DNA from 4 places in the Shewanella sp. SM71 genome. Region 1 is predicted to be linked to each of the others. Evidence: predicted binding sites of a transcription regulator. Region 1 holds the regulator's gene; each other region holds the start of a gene.
What was found. The regulator sigma-54, encoded in region 1, starts transcription at its own class of promoters, with help from an activator protein. The targets are predictions, from matches to a motif close to GTTGGCACGNNNNTNGNNT.
Positions count from the first base shown of each region.

Region 2: flgA (flagellar basal body P-ring formation chaperone FlgA) is a predicted target of sigma-54. The motif match lies at 1,268-1,286, and genes of this name have one in related genera.
Region 3: flhA (flagellar biosynthesis protein FlhA) is a predicted target of sigma-54. The motif match lies at 2,491-2,509, and genes of this name have one in related genera.
Region 4: L5L97_RS01855 (DUF1328 family protein) is a predicted target of sigma-54. The motif match lies at 2,406-2,424, and genes of this name have one in related genera.

Region 1 covers NZ_JAKKRW010000008.1:123,922-128,421, reverse strand. The annotation lists gene L5L97_RS10110 (HPr family phosphocarrier protein) at 1-125, opposite strand, end outside; gene rapZ (RNase adapter RapZ) at 112-966, opposite strand; gene ptsN (PTS IIA-like nitrogen regulatory protein PtsN) at 963-1,406, opposite strand; gene hpf (ribosome hibernation promoting factor) at 1,409-1,696, opposite strand; gene L5L97_RS10090 (RNA polymerase factor sigma-54) at 1,725-3,203, opposite strand; gene lptB (LPS export ABC transporter ATP-binding protein) at 3,311-4,042, opposite strand; gene lptA (lipopolysaccharide transport periplasmic protein LptA) at 4,039-4,500, opposite strand, start outside.
Region 2 covers NZ_JAKKRW010000003.1:250,974-255,473, reverse strand. The annotation lists gene L5L97_RS04885 (CheR family methyltransferase) at 1-196, opposite strand, end outside; gene L5L97_RS04880 (chemotaxis protein CheV) at 297-1,217, opposite strand; gene flgA (flagellar basal body P-ring formation chaperone FlgA) at 1,423-2,130, shown strand; gene flgM (flagellar biosynthesis anti-sigma factor FlgM) at 2,206-2,529, shown strand; gene L5L97_RS04865 (flagella synthesis protein FlgN) at 2,532-2,957, shown strand; gene L5L97_RS04860 (LPP20 family lipoprotein) at 3,085-3,534, opposite strand; gene L5L97_RS04855 (FlgO family outer membrane protein) at 3,531-4,163, opposite strand; gene L5L97_RS04850 (flagellar assembly protein FlgT) at 4,444-4,500, shown strand, end outside.
Region 3 covers NZ_JAKKRW010000006.1:222,104-226,603, forward strand. The annotation lists gene flhF (flagellar biosynthesis protein FlhF) at 1-343, opposite strand, end outside; gene flhA (flagellar biosynthesis protein FlhA) at 355-2,454, opposite strand; gene flhB (flagellar biosynthesis protein FlhB) at 2,562-3,692, opposite strand; gene fliR (flagellar biosynthetic protein FliR) at 3,711-4,500, opposite strand, start outside.
Region 4 covers NZ_JAKKRW010000001.1:420,559-425,058, reverse strand. The annotation lists gene L5L97_RS01865 (beta-ketoacyl synthase N-terminal-like domain-containing protein) at 1-380, shown strand, start outside; gene pfaD (eicosapentaenoate synthase subunit PfaD) at 504-2,150, shown strand; gene L5L97_RS01855 (DUF1328 family protein) at 2,506-2,682, shown strand; gene L5L97_RS01850 (hypothetical protein) at 2,706-2,900, shown strand; gene L5L97_RS01845 (diacylglycerol kinase family protein) at 3,045-4,500, shown strand, end outside.

The DNA of each region.
Region 1 (4,500 bases):
TTATCGCCTTGGATTAAGGTGATGGTCGCATCAAACTCGGAAGCCAGTACCACCAACTTAGTGGCGGCACGGGCATGTAAACCGAGCTTATTACAGATGGTTATCTGACGTTCAAGCTTTGGCATTATTGAGCTCTCGATGACGGGCATAAACTTTATGTTTACCGTTACTAAAGCGTTTTGCCAATTGCTCTGCGACGTAAACCGATCTGTGCTGTCCACCTGTGCAGCCAATGGCTACCGTTAAATAACTGCGATTGTTACGCTCGAGGTGCGGCAGCCAAGTCTCCAGTAAATTTTCGATTTGCCAGATGAACTTATTGACCAGTGGTTGGCGATTTAAGAACTCAGCCACGGGTTCATCTAAGCCAGTCAATGGCCGCAGCGCCAACTCCCAGTGGGGATTGGGCAGGAAGCGTACATCGAACATAAAGTCGGCTTCGGTGGGCATTCCGTGCTTAAAGCCAAAGGACTCGAAGTTGATCACGAGTTCTTTATCGACACTACCAAGGAGAATTTGTCTGACTTGGTCGCTTAAATCATAGATATTCAAATTCGACGTATCTATGTAGTGATCGACCAGTTTTGACATAGGCTCAAGCAGTTTCCCCTCCAGCTTTATCGCTTCTTGCAAAGAGACTCGGCTCTTCGACAAAGGATGCAAACGGCGGGTTTCGCTGTAACGCTTGAGCAGAATTTTATCGCTGGAGTTAAGGAAGAAGCTCGTTAACTCAGTATCTGGAGGTAGGCTAGCGAGTTGTTTTACTAAGACCTTATCCTGCTCAGGCATGTTACGCACGTCGACACTGATGGCGACGAGATCGTTACTGCCTTTGAGTTGCTCAAGCAAACTGCCAATCAATGGCAAGGGAAGGTTATCGACACAATAATAGCCGAGATCTTCGAGTACCCTAAGGGCGACAGATTTGCCTGAGCCTGAGCGGCCCGACACTATGACCAGTTTCATCCAGTGATTACCTGATAGAGTTCCGTTTCATCATGCGTCTTGCGTAATTGCTTTAATATTTGCTTGTCGCTCAGCTTTTCGGCCATGCAAGACAAGGTACTTAAGTGCTGCTGACATTGGTCTGCAGGCACCAGTAGTGCAAATAAAATATCAACAGGTTGCTTATCGATAGCATCAAATGCTATCGGCTCTTCACACTTAATTAGTATGGCAATGGGCTGATCTATATCGGCTAGTCGACCATGTGGAATGGCGATGCCGTTACCTATACCTGTGCTCCCCATCTTTTCGCGCGCCACTAGGCTTTCGAATATCTCTTGAGATGAGAGGGTCGGGTACTGGGCAGCGACTAAGTCGCTGATGAGTTCCAGTACCTTTTTCTTGCTGCCCGGAGTGGCGCAGGTAGTGCACTCCGGCCGCAGTATGGTACAAAGTTCCATTATTAGTGTTTTGTTAACTTCTCTTTGTGTTTAATAACCTGACGGTCAAGCTTGTCAATCAGGGCGTCTATAGCGGCATACATGTCAGCATGCTCTGAAGTTGCAAAAACTTCACCACCTATGAGGTTTATTCTCGCTTCAGCAATCTGTTGCATTTTCTCAACATTGAGCACAACGTGCACATTATTGATCTGTTCGAAATGGCGTTCAAGTTTTGAAAACTTTTCTTCTACATATGCACGTAACGATTCGGTAATTTCGATATGGTGCCCACTTAGGTTTATTTGCATAGAAACGTCCTCCGATATCCACTGTAGGTTATAAACTTTTACGCTGATTAGAAGGTGGAATAAGCATAGCCTCTCGGTACTTCGCAATGGTTCTGCGGGCTACGTTGATCCCTTGTTCTGCCAGAAGTTGTGCCATCTTACTATCGCTTAATGGTTTTTTCTGGTTTTCCGCTGCCACCAGTTTCTTTATAAAGGCTCTGATTGCTGTGGATGAGCACTCACCACCATCGTCAGTACCGACGTGGCTAGAGAAGAAGTATTTTAGTTCAAAAAGTCCCTTAGGGGTATGCATGTATTTTTGAGTTGTGACCCGTGAGATGGTGGACTCATGCATTTCTACCGCTTCGGCAATATCGTTAAGCACCATAGGCTTCATGGCTTCTTCACCGTACTCAAAGAAACCCTGCTGATATTGCACTATGCAATTAGCAACTTTAAGCAAAGTATCGTTACGACTTTCTAGGCTCTTAATAAACCATTTAGCCTCTTGCAGATGGCCGCGAATAAATTGGCTATCGGCTTGGTTTTTGGTACTGCGTGCCATAGAAGCATAATGTTGATTTACATTGATTTTTGGCATGCAGTCAGGATTAAGCTCAACGACCCAGCGGCCATTTTTCTTCGACACAGACACATCTGGGATAACGTATTCGTCATTATTGGGCGTGATCAACAAACCTGGGCGAGGATTGAGGGTTTGGATGAGTGCTATACCATCCCTTAATTCATCCTCTTTTAATTTAGTCTTACGCATCAACAACCTAAAGTCTCGTGCGGCGATCAGATCTAAATGATCTTTGATCAGCATGCGGGCGTTTTCTAGGTTGGGCGTGTCAGCGGCGAAATGCGACAGTTGGATCAGCAGGCATTCACTTAAATCACGGGCGGCAACGCCTATGGGATCAAAATGCTGAATACGCTTGAGTACGGCTTCGACTTCGTCAAGCTCAACTTCAGGATTGCCCATGGCTTCGAGAATTTCTTCAGTGCTTTGGGTGAGATAGCCCTGATCGTCGATGGCATCAATAATGGCGGTGGCAATGGCTAAATCGGTTTCAGAAAACGGCGTGAGGTTTTTTTGCCATTCTAAGTGTTCGTACAAACCTTCACTGGTCTCGCCTTGGAAGGGCATATCGTCTTCACGACTGCCGCCGGGGCCTGAGTTTGGGGAGGCGGTAAACACTTCATCCCATGTGGTGTCCATGGGGAGCTCATCGGGCATGGATTCTTTGGTTAGCGACTCTGCCGTGTCTATGGTGGAGCTGTCTTTTTCTGGTGGCAGAGTGCTAGATTCACTGAAGTCCGTATCGGATAGCGTTTGGTTTACAGGGGTTTTAGTGGCGTCGAATTGATCCTCTTCCAGCTCGAGAAGGGGATTAGAATCTAATGCTTGCTGGATCTCTTGCTGCAGTTCTAATGACGACAGTTGCAACAGACGTATGGCCTGTTGTAATTGTGGCGTCATGGTTAACTGTTGACCCAGTTTGAGCTGGAGTGACGCTTTCATGTTACCGCTGATCCCTACGTTATTATTGTTGGATGAGGTCGCTTATTATTATCTTGAGTGAAGCCCAATGGCGGTATAAATTGCCTCCATTGGCTTCGCTCGATTAACTATAGCCTGAATTGTTCACCTAAGTACACAGCCCTAACTTGCTGATTGTCTAAGATCTCTGCTGGAGTTCCTTCGGCAATCAGGTTTCCGTGACTCACAATATAAGCATGTTCACATACATCTAATGTCTCGCGGACATTATGGTCTGTGATCAGTACGCCAAGGCCGCGACTTTTGAGTTGTTCGATAATCTTCTTGATGTCGATAACCGAAATAGGATCGACGCCGGCAAACGGTTCATCGAGCAAAATGAACTTAGGATTAGCGGCTAAAGCCCGCGCAATTTCGACGCGACGACGTTCGCCACCCGACAATGACATGCCTTGGCTGTCACGGATGTGGGTGATATGAAACTCTTCGAGCAGATGTTCTAGTTCTTCTTCTCGTTCTTCGTTTTTAAGTTCTTTACGAGTTTGCAGTACGGCCATGATGTTGTCATGAACAGTTAGCTTACGAAAGATACTGGCTTCTTGCGGTAAGTAACCTATGCCTTTGCGGGCACGCAGATGCATAGGATCTGCGGTTAAATCATCATCGTCGATAAAGATATGTCCCTTATCGCTCTTCACTAGCCCGACAACCATGTAAAAGGTCGTGGTTTTACCCGCGCCGTTTGGACCGAGTAGGCCAACGACTTGACCGGTTTTTACCGTCAGACTGACGTCTTTAACCACTTGGCGACTCTTGTAACTTTTAGCCAGATTTTGTGCTCTTAAGGTGATTTGGGTCATTTAGAGTCCTGCTTTTTTACAGGTTTATCCGCCGGAGCGTCTGATTTAGCATCATCTTGATAGTTTTCAGGCTGAATAATAGTGATCACGCGATCGTCACCACTGCCAGTACTCTCGGCCATCAATTTCTGTTGAATCATGTTATAGCGGATTAAATTGCCTGTAACTTGGCTACCTGCTTGATCTAATGACGCCATACCTTTCAGTGTTAAGGTGCGGCTTGCCATATCGTAACGAATTTCTTTCGCGCTGGCAGATGCAGGGCGGCCATCGTCTAATATTTGGCTATATGTAGCAGGGTTGCCTGTGGCGACCAAAGTTTTGCTATTTTCACCTTCAGCGGAAAATGCACGCAGTTCATTTGCTTGGATTTTTATTGAGCCTTGGGTAACTTCAACCGGACCAAAGAAAATGATCTGGTTGTTTTTGATATCCGCAGTTTGGCTCACTGCTTTAAT
Region 2 (4,500 bases), on a different contig from region 1:
CACGCTCAGTAGGCTTCATCGAATGCTTAACCACATCAGATAAGGATGGCAGGTTATATTTGCCCATCAAAGGAGCAAGACGACTGCGCACAAGATATTGCTTATTTTCACCCAGTACGATGCCGCTGTGTTGCTCTAAGAACAACCTAAATTGATTATATTCAGCCTCAGCGAGTGATTTATTTGGCACATTCACATCCTAAATCCTATAGCAAGCACCAAAATCAGTGCGAAACCATCATGTTATAAAGTCGAGATTATAGCGTAAAGCGTATCTAGGTACTAACCTACAGCAATTACAAACTTAAATGCTTATTCACAGCAGCGGCCAGTTCGTCGGGATTAAACTTAGCGATAAAGTCATTAGCCCCCACTTTTTGAACCATTGCCTGATTGAATACACCACTTAACGAAGTATGCAGTACCACTTTAATATGCTTAAGCTTAGGATCATCTCGGATTTCAGCGGTCAGGGTGTAGCCATCCATTTCAGGCATCTCAATATCAGAGATAATGAGGGGGATCTCATCGGCCACATTATCCATCTCTTTGGCGATCTCTTTAAGCTTGTCTAATGCTTCGCGACCATCTTTTGCGGTATCAATTTGTAAATTCAATGACTCGAGTGAACGAATAATTTGTTTACGCGCCACGGCAGAATCATCAATAACCATAATATGATAATGCTGAGTTCTGTCGAGGGTCAGTTTTTCATTGGCTTCTTCACTGATAGCCGTTTTAACTGGTGAAATCTCATCTAAGATTTTTTCCACATCGAGAATTTCAACTAATTCACCTTCAATTTCAGTCACAGCTGTCAGATAAGAATAACGGCCAGCACCTTGCGGCGGAGGCATAATCGCTTCCCAATTCATGTTGATGATCCGCTCAACAGAACTGACCAAGAAGCCTTGAACACTACGGTTATATTCAGAAATAATGATGAAACAGTTTTCAGTGCTCGCTAAAGGTTTTCCCCCTGTTGCCGCACTCAAATCAATCACTGAAATGGTTGTTCCACGAATATGAGCAACACCCTTCACATAAGGATTAAGTTTAGGCAAAGTGGTCAGTGGTGGACACTGCAGTACTTCTTTCACCTTAAACACGTTAATCCCAAACCGTTGACGACCGTTTAATTTAAAAAGCAGCAATTCTAAACGGTTTTGTCCAACGAGCTGGGTTCGTTTGTTGACTGAATCAAGAATACTCGACATAACTCTGCCTTGTTGTTCTGTTTATGTTCGGCCCTATAACTCAGTTGAGTATAGGCATATTAATTGCTTACGTCTTATCTATCGATAAACATAGTCGAAACTGAGTCAATCTTCTGACAGTGATGCAAATTATTATTACAGTGGTCAGCTTCGAACTTAATAAAAGTATAGGTGCATTCTGGCGTTACAAGCTAGTCTCTTCATTATGAAAGTAAATTTAGTCTGTTTTTTTAGTCTTTTCACCCTCTTCATGCCCGCTTTTGCGAGTGCAGAGCCTATTGTCCCCACCGTATCGGCAATCTCAGAATTAGCTAAAGCGCTTATTTCAGAAAAAATATCCGTTCCAGAAAATGCCAAAGTAAATATTTCGCCACAGATGGTTGACGCAAGAATGCTGCCGTCACAATGTTCGTCTCCAATGAAAGTTGAACTGGCTAGCGATAGGGAAATTAGCCGTAATAACACCTTAAAAGTCAGCTGCGATACACAAGACTTAGCTTACCCTTGGCAAATCTATATCTCGGTTCGGGTGGATATCTTATTCCCCGTTGTTGTCTCAACCGAAATCTTAGCACCAGGCGAACTCATCTCTCCTAGTCAAGTAGAAGTCCGTTACATTGAACAAAATAGCTTGAGAGGTGCCGAATTCGATGACCCGAGTAAATTGGCTGGTGTGCGAGTAAAACGACGAGTAGCAAAAGATAATCCCGTATTAAGCAACAACTTATGCTTCGTTTGTAAAAATGATTCGGTATCTATCTACGTTCGTTCTGGCTCATTCGAGCTCAAAACAGTGGGCGAAGCCCTACAAGATGGCAATAAAGGTGATCGGATCAGAGTCAAAAATAGCAGTTCAAACAAAGAACTAGATGCTATAGTCACAGGCATTGGCGAAGTTGAAGTAAGAATGTAAAATAATCTAAAGCTTTTTTGTAAGCTGCCGATACCCCAGTTAAGAAATCCCGTACACACGACGCTGGAGCCTAAAATGGCAATTGATATTAGCAAACTCAACACTGCAACGACTGCGCAAGTTCGTTCAGGCGCAACGAAAACGAGCAGCGATCAATCTGCTCAAGTTGCTACAAAATCGACAACACCACAAAGAAGCGACTCAGTGGTCATTACGGCCCAGGCACAACAACTTCAAGGAGCTCAGACTAAAATGGCTAGCCTTCCTGAAGTTGATCAAAAGAAAGTAGCCGAAATCAAACAAGCTATTGCCGAAGGTCGCTATAAAATTGACCCTGAAAAGTTGGCTGCCAATATTGCAAGTTTTGAAGCCGAACTTAATGACTTAAATAAAGAGTAACTATGACTGAAATAGCTAAACTGGTAGATCTACAACACGCCCATTTGGCTGTTCTTAAGCAAATCATACTCAAGGAAAAAGGCGCTTTGGTTGACCAAAACGCCGATTTACTGCTTTCCCTTGCTAACGAAAAATCGCAATGTCTGAAAGAACTAAAGACTAATGATGATATTCTGGCAAAACACAGTGATAAATCGCTACTCACTCAGCAAGTCGAACTCGTACATAAAATGGCCGAGATCAAAGACGCATTGACTGAATGCAAAGAATTAAACGAACAAAATGCCAGTTTAATTGAGATGAATTTAGCGAGTTTAAATCGCTTTGCTCAAGCTTTACAAGCCAGCAGAAACGCCTCCAGCCTCACCTATAACGATAAAGGCAAGACCTCGACTATCTCAAGTTTAGGCAATGATTTAAAGGCCTAACAAGCGCATCACTCCCACTTAGCATTCCCTTTTCTAAGCTCTGATTAGATATTAATGTCTTCTACAAAAAGAAAAGCCGCGTAAATACGCGGCTCAATACATGCTGTTGAACATACTCTCAAAAACGCTAGAAATACGTCACTTCCTTCACTCGTTGTGGACGGTTCTGTTGTTGATAAAGCGCCCAAACCTGTGAAAAATCAAGTTCTAACTCAGTGACATAATGCTCGCCTGCTGGATAACTCTTAACGACTCGTGCGCCGCGGATCACGCCAGAAACTGACGCTTTGACATTATCGTCCGTCAACATCCAATCACTGACACTGCTGTTTGCCGTTATTTTCTGCCCATAAACTTGTTCCGCTAATTCACGATAAGCCACAATTTTTGATGCCTGCATAGCCATCAACACTCTTTGTGATTGCTCTTTAGCCGGTTGAGTCGCTAACGGCGCATATCCTATAGCCGTTAACTTAGGAAAACTCGGCGGCGGCACATCTTCCCATTGCACATATCTATCTTTAGCAGCGCAGCCAGTTAGCATTAGCGCCACAATAACTAAAAGGTAGCGTTTCATTTTCCATCTCCTAAAACACGTACTTCATTCATACCCGGACTCGCCTGACGATATAAGATGCCATTTTGTGACACAATTTGCTCCGAAGGCTGCATGTAGTTTGCCAACTCTTTTTGAGTCACAAAAGTTTGAGATGCCGATACCACGCGATTGTTACTAATGTTCACAATCCGAGTATTGATCGCCATACCATTGGTTACTACGCTCATAGTCGAAACGACAAGATGCTCAACAGGAAGATCTTTCGACAATTTTTGCCAATCTCGCGTCAAAATAAAATCCCCGTCAGATGTGACTCTCAAGCCATCAGCTAAGTTTAAATCCACCACATTAAACTGAAAGCTATGGAGCGATGTCATTAATCCTTGCTGTAACTGTTGCGCTAACGCATTAGTGCCATTCAAATCGTCCACTAATACTGGTGTTGCAACTACGATAGGTTGATCAGAACGCAAGGCATCATTTTGCTTAACGAGCTCAGTCACTATTCGCTGTGCTAAATGGTTAATCACTGCCGTTGGCGGCAACCCATTGCCATCCACTAAACTCGGTTTGGGCGGCGTAACCGGTTTAGCTACACATCCACCTAACATTATCAATGTTAAGGGAATAATCACACGCTTTAGCATTGGATTTACCTCATCTATGGGTGCATTGGCAGTCAAGTGACTCACTTTCTAAGCTTCAAATTTTTAATGAGTAACAAAAACCAGCAATCTTCGGACCAATATTAACCTCAGTCCGACAATATTCTTCTATTACGCAGTATATCGACTGTAACAATGGAAACTTTATCAAAAGTTCTCATACTCAGGCACGAAATTTGCTTTATTGCCATATTAGATTAAGAGTCAGAAAACTGGCTCGATTGGTAATATCGCCATTAGCTTAGCGATAAGGATTGAATTGATGCACATACCAGGTTCAGCTTCGCTCATCATTTTGAGCCTTTTACTACTTTCTTTG
Region 3 (4,500 bases), on a different contig from region 1:
CATCAACTTGCTGATGTGACATTTGTTGATTCAAACGGCTTTGCTGCTTCTCAAGTAAGGCTTGTAATGAGTCTGCAGGTGCGGCTGGCTTAGCGCGAGTTTCTACACGAACTGGCTGCTTAGCACCCAGGGACACGAGATCGTCGCTCACGTCCATAAAGGTCGGTGCTGGCGCAGTGGCTGCAGTTTTCGCTTTAGGTTCGTCATAGTCAACGGCAGCGACAATTTCGATGCCACCGTTCACTTTTTTATTTGACATAATGACGGCATCTGAGCCGAGTGTTTCTTTCACTTGGGCCAGTGCGGCGCGCATGTCTTTGGCAAAAAATCGTTTAATCTTCACTTATGCGTCCTCTACTGGCCGACTGCAGATACGATACGTATTTGCTTCTCATCAGGTATTTCTTGATATGAAATGACTCTGAGATTAGGAATAGTATGTTTAACAAAGCGTGACAGCGTCGCGCGTAACATACCTGACGTCAACAATATGGCGGGTTGTCCGACCATTTCTTGCTTCTGAGCCGCATCGGCAAGGGACTGCTGCATGCGTTCTGCAAGACCGGGTTCAATATTAGGACCATCACCACCGGTTGCTTGCATTGACTGATGCAACATCTGTTCCAACTCTGGCGCCAAAGTAATGACGGGGATTTCGAGCTCTGGGCCTGAGATTTCCTGAACTATCATACGTTTCAAAGCGATACGCACAGCGGCAGTCAAGACTTCAGTGTCATTACTCTTAGTGCCATATTCTAACAAAGTTTGCACTATAGTACGCAAGTCTCTAACTGAAACCCCTTCATTTAATAGGTTCTGCATCACTTTTACGACATGTCCTAGTGGCATGATATCTGGAATAAAGCCATCAACCAGCTTAGGTGAGTGTTTCGCAAGCATATCCATCAGTTGTTGCACTTCTTCGTAGCCTAACAACTTAGCGGCATTATTTGTGAGTAATTGACTAATATGAGTTGCAACAACAGTGGCGGCATCGACGACGGTATAACCTAATGTTTGTGCGTGCTCACGTAACTCAGGGGCGATCCATACGGCTTCAAGGCCAAAGGCGGGATCGCGCGTTTCGATACCATCGAGTTTGCCATAGACTTGACCAGGGTTGATCGCCAATTCGCAATCATGACGAATATCTGCCTCTCCGACGACGACGCCCATTAATGAAATGCGATAAGCATTAGGTGATAAATCTAAGTTATCGCGAATATGCACCGCGGGCACTAAGAAGCCTAGTTCCTGAGACAACTTTTTACGCACGCCTTTAATGCGGCTTAGTAACTCGCCACCTTGGCCCTTGTCTACCAGAGGGATCAAACGATATCCGACCTCAAGACCAATAGTATCAACATGATGTACATCGTCCCAACCTAGCTCTTTAGGCTCTTTATCTTGTCTTTCTATTGGACCCGATTTCACTTGTTCTAGCGCTTTAAGACGTTTGTTTTCATTTCGTTTATAAACAAAATAAGCTGCACCAGCAGTCATAAAGGCAAAGCTTAAAAACGCCATGTGTGGCATACCAGGAACAATACCCATGACAAACAGGACTCCGGCGGCGATACCCAATGACTTATGACTGTCAAACATCTGACTCATCATCATTTGGCCCATATCACCTGACTCATTTTGACGGGTCACCATCAAGGCTGCGGCGATTGACAATAATAGACCAGGGATCTGCGCTACTAAACCATCACCGATAGTCAGTAAGGTATAAATTTCAACCGCTTCAGAGAAACTTAAGCCATGCTGCACAATCCCTATGATGAAACCACCTACGATATTGATCACTAAGATCATGATACCGGCAATCGCATCCCCTTTAACGAATTTGGACGCACCGTCCATCGCACCATAGAAATCGGCTTCACGGGTCACTTCGGCACGGCGTATTCTCGCTTGGTCTTGATTTAAGGTTCCAGCATTTAAGTCAGCATCAATTGCCATTTGCTTACCAGGCATAGCATCCAAGGTGAAGCGGGCGCTAACTTCAGCGATACGACCAGCACCTTTAGTCACCACCGCAAAGTTGATGATAATCAAAATGATAAATACCACTAGACCAACGGCATAGTTACCACCGATCACCACAGAACCGAAGGCTTCAATCACCTTACCTGCGGCATCACCGCCATTATGACCCTCGAGTAAAACCACACGAGTAGAGGCAACGTTAAGCGCAAGACGTAATAATGTCGCCACTAGCAGGACACTTGGGAAAGCAGCAAAATCCAACGGTCTATCAGTATAAATTGCGACTAATAATACGATGAGCGCTAAGGCTATGTTGAATGAAAAGAGTATGTCTAATAGAAATGGAGGGATAGGTAAAACTATCATGGCCAATGCTGCGAGTACGAGTATAGGAGTGCCTATACCTTTAAACGTGCTCAAGCGCATTTGTTTTACTTGACCTAAGGTCGCTCTAACATCCATTCATATTTACCTAAACTTTGACGTATGACAGCATGAAAGCAAAAAATACGCCAATAGCGTATTGGCGCCAATAATATCACGACTTCAAAGAATTTTTAGCTTAGATCTTAATATTTTAACTCATCGGGAATGGGTTGATTAAGTGGTATTGGGATAGGCTTGCGACCTCGACCTTTTTGGTACTGGCGCAGCTGGAATACATAAGCCAAAATCTGTGCGACAGCAGTAAACAAACCTTCAGGGATCTGCTGGTCTAACTTAGTCGTATGATAAATAGCCCTTGCAAGTGGTGGGGCCGAGACAATCGCAATATTGTGCGCGCGGGCAATCTCACGTATTTTAAAGGCCACATCATCAACACCTTTCGCTATCACAAAGGGAGCCGCAGAGCGCTGCACATCGTATTTAATCGCAACAGCAAAATGCTCAGGGTTAACGACAATCACATCGGCATTTGGCACTTCAGCCATCATACGCCTTTGTGCTAGTTCACGTTGCATCTGCCGTATATGCCCTTTCACCTCAGGTTTACCCTCAGTGTCTTTATATTCATCTTTTACTTCTTGTTTGGTCATCTTAAGTTGCTTGTTGTGATTCCAAATTTGGAACGGCACATCGATGACGACAATAAACAAAATCGAGGAACATAACAGGATAAACATCCAAACCAACAAATCTAATGCATGGTAAACATTACCAGGAAGATGGTCGCTAGACAGCAACATGATGTCATTGAAGTAGAAGCTTAATAAAAAATAAGCAGAAAACGCTACTACCGAAAATTTTGCAATGCCTTTGGTGAGTTCAACCAGAGCCTGTACGCCAAACATGCGTTTAAAACCAGCAAGGGGACTCATTTTACTGGCTTTTGGCATCATAGCTTGGGTCGAAAAATTGATCCCTCCAAGAGAGACGTTACCGATAAACGCAACAACCACAATCAGTAGCATAATTTTAGCCATGGGCCAGGCTATTTCACTCGCAACAACACCCCACACGTTGAACATTTCATTAGTATCAAAAATTTGCGCCCTATCCATGGTAAATACAATTTCAAACACCCGAGTTAGGCTAATGGCCAAACTCGGGCCTAGCATATAAAACCCACATGCCGCCGAAATCAATACCGCTGCAGTCCCGAGTTCTTTCGAACGTGCAATCTGTCCTTTTTCCCGCGCCTGTTCTAGACGCCTCCCCGTGGGTTCCTCTGTACGTTCGCCACTTGATTCTTCAGCCATGGGCTTCTCCTAATCCCATCATATCAAGCCATCAGCGTTACATTGGAGCGCTAACATATCGCAAAGCAGCACTTGAGCCGTCGACCATACTTCATCGAAGTGTGCCATTACCGGTGTTAGGGTTAACCACAGAATAAACAGTCCACCAATCATAGTGATCGGAAAACCAATAGAGAAAATATTCAATTGCGGCGCGGCGCGGGTCATGACCCCGAAGGACAAGTTGACTAATAACAAGGCGATAATCGCAGATATCGACATAGTGAGTGCCGCACCAAACATATACGACCCCCAATCAGCCAGCGATCGATAACTTGTCAGTGTTAAGCCTTGATTAGAAATCGGCAAAGTTTCAAAGCTCGCCACTAGCATACGGATCATCAAAAGATGGCCGTCCACAGCTAAGAAAATCAATGTCGCCAATAAAAGGAAAAAGTTACCAATAACGGGTGTTTGTTGGCCAGAACCGGGATCAACCATAGAGGCAAAGCCTAAACTAGTCTGCATACCAATGATCTGTCCGGTGAGCACAAAGACTTGCATCACCATTTGAGTCACAAATCCCATGGCAACACCGATAATAATTTGCTGCGCCGTGATGAACACTGCGCTTAACGAAAATAAATCCACATTTTTAGTTGGAGGAAGAACGGGTGCTATCGCAAAGGTAATTGCCATCGCCAATAATAAACGCACTCGAGTTGGTGTCGTTGCCGCCCCAAATACTACCATGACCATCAACATGCTCGCGACGCGAAACATTGGCCAAATATAAGCAGCAATGGTTTGCATTAAGGTATCGAGCAGC
Region 4 (4,500 bases), on a different contig from region 1:
CGGGCCTTGGCTATTTATACGCCGAGCGCACCATTGACCCGAGTGATTGGTTCTTCCAATTCCACTTCCATCAAGATCCGGTAATGCCAGGCTCATTAGGGGTTGAAGCCATTATCGAGCTGATGCAAACCTATGCGATTGACCAAGACCTTGGTGCGGGCTTTAAGAATCCAAAATTCGGCCAGATATTATCGGATATCAAATGGAAGTATCGCGGCCAAATTAACCCATTAAACAAGCAGATGTCGCTGGATGTGCACATTACCAGCGTGACAGACGACAATGGCAAACGCATCATTATGGGCGATGCCAACTTGAGTAAAGATGGCCTACGGATTTATGAAGTTAAAGATATCGCCATCTGTATTGAAGAAGCCTAGCGAGTTTACGCTGTTAGAAAGACGCTAATCTCGAATAACAAATAACGAATAACGAATAACAAATAGTTGCGCCGCCTTGGCTATCCACATCACCAAGGCGGCACAAATAACATGAGAACACCTATGACTAGCCATACTCTAGATCAATTCAATAGCAATAACGAAAAACTCAGCCCTTGGCCGTGGCAAGTCAACGATGCCGCGCTGAGCTTTGATATCGACGCATTAGGCAAAAAACTCAAAGATTTAAGCCAAGCCTGTTACTTAGTGAATCACAGTGAAAAAGGCTTAGGCATAGCGCAAACGGCCGAAGTAACAACAAGCGACAGCCAAGCGCCACTAGGCTCACACCCCGTCAGCGCTTTTGCGCCCGCCCTTGGCACCCAAAGTTTAGGCGACAGTAATTTTCGCCGCGTACACGGGGTTAAATACGCTTACTACGCTGGCGCTATGGCCAACGGTATTGCCTCGGAAGAACTGGTTATCGCGCTAGGTCAAGCGGGCATTTTGTGCTCGTTTGGCGCGGCGGGGTTAATTCCATCCCGCGTTGAAGCGGCCATTACTCGCATTCAGGCGGCGCTGCCTAATGGTCCTTATGCTTTTAACTTAATTCACAGCCCAAGCGAGCCCGCATTAGAGCGCGGCAGTGTTGAGCTGTTCTTAAAACATAAAGTGCGCACGGTCGAAGCCTCGGCATTTTTAGGTTTAACGCCGCAAATCGTCTATTACCGCGCGGCGGGTTTGAGCCGCGACGAACATGGCGACATCGTCATTGGCAACAAAGTCATAGCCAAAATCAGCCGTACCGAAGTCGCGACTAAGTTTATGGAGCCAGCGCCAGCCAAAATCCTCCAGCAATTAGTGAGTGACGGCCTTATCAGCCAAGACCAAATGGCGATGGCATTGCTGGTGCCTATGGCGGACGACATCACGGCCGAAGCCGACTCAGGCGGCCATACCGACAATCGCCCGCTAGTGACGCTATTGCCGACGATTTTGGCGCTTAAAGATGAAATCCAAGCTAAGTATCAATACAAAACGCCTATCCGCGTGGGCGCAGGCGGCGGCGTAGGTACTCCCGATGCAGCATTAGCCACCTTCAACATGGGCGCGGCGTTTATCGTCACAGGTTCTATCAACCAAGCTTGCGTCGAAGCGGGCGCGAGTGAACACACACGTAAGTTACTCGCCACCACAGAAATGGCCGATGTAACTATGGCGCCTGCCGCCGATATGTTCGAAATGGGCGTTAAATTACAAGTGGTTAAGCGCGGAACCCTGTTCCCGATGCGCGCCAATAAGCTGTATGAAATCTATACCCGTTACGATTCGATTGATGCCATCCCTGCGGACGAGCGTAAAAAGCTCGAAGAGCAAGTGTTCCGCTCATCACTCGATGATATTTGGGCGGGCACAGTCGCCCACTTTAACGAGCGCGATCCTAAGCAAATCGAGCGCGCATTGGATAACCCCAAACGTAAGATGGCGCTGATTTTCCGCTGGTATTTGGGTCTTTCGAGCCGCTGGTCGAACACAGGTGAAGTCGGCCGCGAAATGGATTACCAAATTTGGGCAGGCCCAGCACTGGGTGCATTTAACGCTTGGGCAAAAGGCAGTTATTTAGATGACTATAAGGCCCGTAATGCGGTGGATTTAGCCAAACATTTAATGGTGGGCGCAGCATATCAATCCCGCATTAACCTGCTGTTATCCCAAGGTACGAGTATTCCAGTTAGCCTGCAGCGCTGGAAACCATTAAATCGTTTTTAAACGTATTTAGCTCCTATCATCTTGTATTATAAGATCATAATATCTTCAAGCCGACACAAACTCACAGTGTCGGCTTTTATTTGTCTTTACTTATGAACGACATCAGCTCACAGTCTTTGATTCAACGTATTAGGCTGAAACTCTTACCGAAGCTTAGGTAAAAATTGCCTACCCCTCTTTTAATTCACTCACACCATTTTAAATAAAATGATTTAAATTATATTTAAAATCAATTAACTACTTAAAATTTTTAAAGTTGGCATTAAGATCGCAATCAAGTAAGAGCCATTAGCCGTTACCTTACAAGTGACACAAACGGTCATGAGAAGGATTAATACAAGGGCAGGAGGTTATTATGCTAGGTTGGACATTAGTATTTCTAGTTGTTGCCGTGATTGCCGGGTTGTTAGGATTTGCTGGGATTGCTGGCGCAGCGGCGGGAATAGCGAAAATCATTTTCTTCATATTTATTGTGTTATTAGTGATTTCTCTGCTGATCAATGCCCTTAAGGGTAAATCACCGCGACTATAATTTTTTTAGAAAAGGAGATAGATATGAAACCATTTACCCTGATGACAAGTGCAGCATTCGCATTATTACTCGCCCTAGGTTTAACGGCCTGTAGTGATAACAAAGCCGAAGACGCGGGCGAAAAAATCGATGAAGTAATGACTGATACAGGTAACGCCATCGAAGATGCCTGTGAAGAAGTCAAAGAAGGTGTTAAAGCTAAAGATACTAAGTGCTAAACAAACCTGACTTTAGGGTGGCAATAGACTCGTCTACTGCCACCCTTTTGGTTTAGACTCGCTCATTTCTGCATCTCTCATCTCGACATCTATCCATTCAAGTGCAACGATTTTAACCAAGAACAATGGCATTGGAGGACTTGCATGCTAACGAAGATCCACATCAAATATTTGTACACTGCAAGTGCAGTATTGTTAGCCTATTTTGCAGTAACAGACACTTCTCCCCTGCTCACTTTCATTTGTGCATGGACAAGTCTGTCACTGTTTTTAGTCGGTTCAGCCTATTGGTTTAATCTCGCCAGTATTTTTAGAAAACGCCAAGATGGCACTATTCCTTGGTATATTCGTTGGGGTTTTATTCCCTTTTTATTAGGCAGTCGACTCTATAACCACTGGGCCAGAAAATACGATTCAGTACCGCCCATGCAAAGGATTGATGAACATCTGTATCTCGGCTGTAGACTCTTTTCCGCAGATCTGGAAAAGATTAAAGCCAATAAGATCACTGCCATTCTGGATGTCACCGCTGAATTTGATGGCTTAGATTGGTCGCAATTTGAAGATCATATCGAGTATTTAAATATTCCCATCCTCGACCATAGCGTACCGACCAGCGCCCAACTCAATCAAGCCGTTAACTGGCTGCACCGCCAAGTGCGCGCCAATAAACAGGTACTCATCCACTGTGCTATGGGTCGTGGCCGCTCAGTGCTGGTACTCGCCGCTTATTTGGTTTGTAAAGATAAACAACAGCACTTCGCCGAAGTACTGCAGCAGATAAAGCAAATTCGCAAAACCGCTGGCTTAAACAAATGGCAATTACGCGCGCTCGATCGCATGCTCAGTCAAGGGAAAATTAACATCCACAAAGTGGCGTGGATTATCGCCAACCCAGTCTCTGGTGGCGGGAAATGGCAAGAATACAGCGAGCAAATCCAAGATGAACTCAAAGCCTATTTTGACCTGACTTTAAAACTCACAACAGCAGACGAAACTGCAAATGTCTTCGCCGAGCAAGCCCGTAATGCAGGCGCTGATATCATTATCGCCTGTGGTGGCGATGGTACTGTGACTGAAGTGGCCTCTCAAATCGTTGATACGGATATCGTCTTAGGCATCATTCCTCTTGGCACAACTAATGCCCTCAGCCATGCCCTCTTTGGTTTAGGCAGTAAGCTTATTCCTATCTCTCAGGCGCTGGATAATATTATTCAAGGGCATTGCCAAGCCATTGATACCGCGCGTTGTAATGAGGCGTTAGTGTTGTTGCTTGTGGGCATAGGGTTTGAGCAACAAATGATTGAATCCGCAAACCGTGAGCGTAAAAATGCCCTCGGCCAGTTTGCCTACCTCGATGGCTTATGGCGCGCAGTGAATGCCGATATCACTTTAACCATCCAGCTCAGCTTAGATGATGCAAAACCCACAACATTGACGACCCATAGCCTAATCGTTGCCAATGCCGCACCGTTTACCAGCGTGTTGGCGCAGGGCGATGGCGAACCAAACATGACCGACGGTTTGCTCGACATTACTTGGTTGGATGCTGGCGATGAACCCAAAGAGCAGTTGCTTAGCCTCGCTGAATTAGCGATTG